DNA from 2 places in the Cupriavidus sp. 05T42 genome. Region 2 is predicted to be linked to the other one. Evidence: riboswitches for the same ligand, from Rfam matches in the RefSeq annotation. Region 2 holds a riboswitch; the other holds the start of a gene.

Region 1 (2,385 bases), on a different contig from region 2:
GCTGATCTCGCGCAACTCGCCAAACAGGGGCGCCACGCGGTCATAGAGCTGCTGGCCGCGCTGGGTCACGCGCACGCGCCGCGTGGTCCGCTCGAACAGGCGCACACCAAGCTGGGTTTCCAGCCGGGCAACCGCCGCGCTGGCCGATGACTTGGGCACTTCCGCCAGTTCGGCGCCCTGCGTGAAGCCGCCCCCTTCCACCACGCGGCAGAAGATTTCCCAGTCTTTCCAGTCGATCGATTTCATGCAGACACCTTCGTCACCCACGCCCTGTGGGCGAGGCGGAATTGTCCCACAGCCCGGACAATCCCGCTGCCGACGTTCACGCCGATAGCCGCCGCGCCGGGCGGCGCGCACGGCATTTGATGCAGGTCATCGTGCGGGAAAACATTGATTGGGAATTGTTCTTGTTACCGCGTACGATTCCGGCATCCGCCCCGGATGGGGCTTCTTGCGGGAGCTGCAATGCTGAAAGTGGCCGTACTTCTCATCGCCGGTGCGTTTTCCACGGGGGCCTTCGCGGGCGCCAAGTGCGACAAGCATCCGAAGTCCGAATGGATGCCCGAGGCCGACGCCAAGGCCAAGATCGCGGCCCAGGGCTACAACATCAAGAAGTTCAAGGTGGACGGCAACTGCTACGAGATCTATGGCACCACCAAGGACGGCAAGAAGGCCGAGATCTACTTCGACACGAAGACGCTCGACATCGTGAAGTCCGAGATCGAGAAGTAAGCATGTCGGTGCCGGCCGGCCAGCTGCGCAATACCACCACGCTCCGCGTCTGGGACGTGGTGGTGCGGCTCACGCACTGGAGCGTGGCGGCCATCGTCTGCTACGACCTCATCGACGATTCCGGCGACCAGATGCACCGCGTGCTGGGCTACGTGGCCGCCGGACTTGTGCTGTTTCGCATTCTCTGGGGCTTCATCMGCAGCGAACACGCGCGCTTCCGCGCCTGGCTGCCGCGCCCCGCCGGCGTGCTGGCCCATGCCCGGGCCATGGCCCGGCGCCGCACGCCGCGCTTCATCAGCCACACCCCGCTCGGCGCGGTGATGATGCTGGCGATGTGGACCCTGATCCTGCTGCTCGCCGTTACCGGCTGGCTCTCCCGCTTCGACGCGTTCTGGGGCGAGGACTGGCCCATCGACATCCATCGCTGGCTCTCCAACACGCTGCTCGGGCTGGTGGTGGTGCACGCGCTGGTGGCCATCGTTACCAGCGTGGCCGGCAAGGAAAACCTGGTCGGGGCGATGATCACCGGCCGCAAGCCGCGCGACCTCGACTAACCTGGGGTTGCCGCGCCGGCGCCGCCCGTGGCATAGTAGCCCCGTCATACCGCATCACCCGCCATACCCGTTTTACCCGCGTTATCGGGAGAGACTGTGCCTGCCGCCCGGCAGGCCGGCGCCGAAGGAGCAACCGCCCCGGAAACTCTCAGGCCAAAGGACCGGTAACGCCATTGCACTCTGAAGAACCCCGGCTCGCGTCAGCCGACGGTACKGAAGGAGCAAGCGATGCGCCCGCGCGCATCGTGAATCTCTCAGGTCAAGGACAGAGGGGGCGTGCGTCGCGCATGGTGCGCCACGTACCCCCCATCCACGACGTCCTGGAAGACCTGACAACATGAAGACAATCGCTGTCATCGGCGGTGGCATCACCGGCGTGACGACCGCTTACGCCCTCGCCAAACGTGGTTTCGCGGTCACACTGCTCGAGCGCCATCGCTACGCCGCCATGGAAACCTCGTTCGCCAATGGCGGCCAGCTCTCCGCGTCGAACGCCGAGGTCTGGACCCACCGCTCCACGCTGGTCAAGGGCATCAAGTGGATGCTCCGCAACGACGCGCCGCTGCTCGTGAACCCCCGCCCCACCTGGCATAAGCTGAGCTGGTTCGCCGAGTTCATCGCCGCCATGCCGCACTACCGGGCCAACACGATCGAGACCGCCCGCCTGGCCATCGCCGCCCGCGCGCACCTGTTCGGCTGGGCCGAGGCGGAAGGCATCGACTTCGACCTCAAGCGGCAGGGCATCCTCCATATCTACCGGGACAAGGCCGGCTTCGACCATGCCGGCGAGGTCTCCACGCTGCTGGCCGAGGGCGGCCTGCCGCGCCGCGCGGTCACACCCGAGGAAATGCGCGCGATCGAGCCGACGCTGGCCGGCCAGTACTACGGCGGCTACTACACCGAGAGCGACGCCACCGGCGACATCCACAAGTTCACCTCCGGCCTGGCCGCGGCGGCCCAGCGGCTGGGCGTGGTCACGCGCTACAGCCAGGACGTGCAGGCGGTCAACTCGGACGGCCGCACGGCCACCATCACCGTCCGCGACGGTAATCAGACAAGTTCGACAACCTTCGACGCCGTAGTGGTCTGCGCCGGCGTG
Region 2 (2,385 bases):
TCGGTGCCGGGCACAACGCCCTGCGGCAGCCGGGCAAAGGCAATGGATTGGGAGAGGGACGGGCTGAAGGTGCCGCTCGTGATCTCGCCGTCGCCGGCGGGGGTGATCACCTTCTGGTGCGCACGCAGCACACCGCCCTTGTCGCGCAGGATCAGGCCGGCAAATGTCTTATGTTGTCCGGCTGCCAGCAGCGCCGACTTGCCGATGAAATCGCGCTCGCTCTGCAGGTCGACGGTCCAGGCCAGGCCGGCGTCGAGCGGCGAGGTGTGGATGTCCATGTCCTGGCCGTACAGGTTCATGCCGGCTTCCAGGCGCAGCGTGTCACGCGCGCCCAGTCCGGCCGGGCGCACGCCCACGGACTGCAGCTTTTCCCAGATGCCGGCCACGTTCTCGGCCTCCACCACCAGCTCGAAGCCGTCCTCGCCGGTGTAGCCGGTGCGGGCCACCATCAGCTCGCCGACCATCGGGTCCCGCACCACCACCGCGTTGAACGGCTTGAGTGTGTCGGCCGGCTGGGTCGACGGGAAGGCCTCGTGCACCTTGGCGCGCGCGTTCGGGCCCTGCACGGCGATGATCGCCAGCTTGCCCACGCCGGCCGGCGCCACGTCGCCCCGGCGCGGGGTGATCGTCACGCCGCTGCCGGTGGCCGCGTTGCGGGCCGTGATCCATTCGATGTCGCCCAGCGCCGTGCTGGCGTTCACCACCAGGCGGAAGCGGTCTTCGGCGAAGAAATAGACGATCAGGTCGTCGATGACGCCGCCCTTTTCGTCGAGCATGCACGCGTAGAGGGCCTTGCCCGGGGTCTGGAGCTTGTCGACATTGTTGGCCAGCAGGCCGCGCAGGAAGGCGCGCGTGTTGGGGCCGGACAGGTCCACCACGCACATGTGCGAGACATCGAACATGCCGGCATCGCCGCGCACCGCGTTGTGTTCCTCGATCTGGGAGCCGTAGTTGACCGGCATGTCCCAGCCGCCGAAATCGACCATGCGGGCACCGAGCGAGCGGTGGATGGCGTTAAGGGGCGTGGCCTGGAGCGTCATGGGAAATCCTCTGGAGCGAATACGGCAGCGAAAACGAAAAAAGGGTCATCCGCCGTGGGMATCGATGGCAATGCCACCAATCCGCCGCGGCGGATGACCCCTCTGTCCTCGATACCTGAGAGATTACGATGCAGCTTGCCGCATCGCGCGCCCCTTCGGTGGACACGCTCGCCATGCGTTGGCACGGGCGGGTGTCGCTCTCCAGAGTGCGGCATGCATCGTGTGCATGTTGCATGCCGATCCGACCGGTCCGTGGTGCCTGAGAGTTTTCGGGTGATACCCCTTCGGCGGCGCAATGGCTGCGCGCTCTCCCGGTTGGATGCGCGTGAATGTACGGGACGGGTTMACCTTTGTCAACGCGGCGCCGACGCCACCTTGCTAGGCGCCGGGGAGGGGGCTGGCTGTAATTCCTGCCGCCTGAGGTAAGGACTACCCGCGCCGGATCAACGATCCTTCGTGACGACGTTACCCACCACGCCACCCACCGCCGCGCCACCCACCGTGCCGAGCGCGCTGCCGTTGGTCAGCGCAGCGCCGCCGAGCGCGCCAACGCCCGCGCCAATGGCGGTGTTGCGGGTCTTGGGGCTCATGTCCGCGCAGCCGCCAAAGGCCGCCAGCGTGACACCGATCAGCGTGATTTTCGCCAGGGTTCGCATTGTTTTCATGATCGCCTCCGAATGTGCCGAATTTGTCATCAGGACGGCGTCGCCGCCGGTCCCGCATGACCGTATGAGGCAATCTCCATGCCCCCGATGTCCCCTCGGACGTKACTTTTACGAAGTGTTACCGCGATGAAACACTGGTAGCACTCGCGTCCTTGATGTCCGTCATCAGGCACCGGCGCAGGCCACCCTGCGTGTTAACATCGACGCCTTTCGCGCGCCCGCCAAGCGTGCGCCATCCGGCACCCGCCCACCTATGACCCACGGACTCAACGCCGCCCAATCCGAAGCCGTTCGCTATCTGGACGGGCCCTGCCTCGTCCTCGCGGGCGCCGGGTCCGGCAAGACGCGCGTCATCACGCAAAAGATCGCCCACCTGATCGAGGACAAGGGCTTCGAGCCGCGTCACATCGCCGCCGTCACCTTCACGAACAAGGCGGCGAAAGAGATGCAGGAGCGCATCGGCAAGCTGATGGAGGGCAAGACCACGCGCGAGGGCAAGCGGATTCCGCTCAAGCAGCTCACCGTCTGTACCTTCCACTCGCTCGGCGTGCAGATTTTGCGGATGGAGGCGGAGCACGTCGGCCTGAAGCCGCAGTTCTCGATCATGGATTCGGACGACTGCTTCGGACTGGTGCAGGAGCAGCTCGCCACCACGGACAAGAAGCTGATCCGTAGCGTGC

The links. Region 2 has a riboswitch for glycine ahead of gcvT (glycine cleavage system aminomethyltransferase GcvT). Riboswitches for the same ligand answer to the same signal wherever they lie in the genome.
Region 1: it holds a riboswitch for glycine, as region 2 does, so the genes downstream of both, AC1EJR_RS01720 (D-amino acid dehydrogenase) here and gcvT (glycine cleavage system aminomethyltransferase GcvT) in region 2, are expected to answer to the same signal.

The regions. Positions count from the first base shown of each region.
Region 1 is NZ_JBFTLH010000001.1:398,126-400,510, reverse strand. It holds gene AC1EJR_RS01735 (LysR family transcriptional regulator) at 1-246, opposite strand, end outside; gene AC1EJR_RS01730 (PepSY domain-containing protein) at 466-732, shown strand; gene AC1EJR_RS01725 (cytochrome b/b6 domain-containing protein) at 735-1,286, shown strand; glycine riboswitch at 1,362-1,460, shown strand; gene AC1EJR_RS01720 (D-amino acid dehydrogenase) at 1,624-2,385, shown strand, end outside.
Region 2 is NZ_JBFTLH010000012.1:123,412-125,796, reverse strand. It holds gene gcvT (glycine cleavage system aminomethyltransferase GcvT) at 1-1,040, opposite strand, end outside; glycine riboswitch at 1,133-1,255, opposite strand; glycine riboswitch at 1,277-1,364, opposite strand; gene AC1EJR_RS17605 (glycine zipper 2TM domain-containing protein) at 1,484-1,705, opposite strand; gene AC1EJR_RS17600 (UvrD-helicase domain-containing protein) at 1,959-2,385, shown strand, end outside.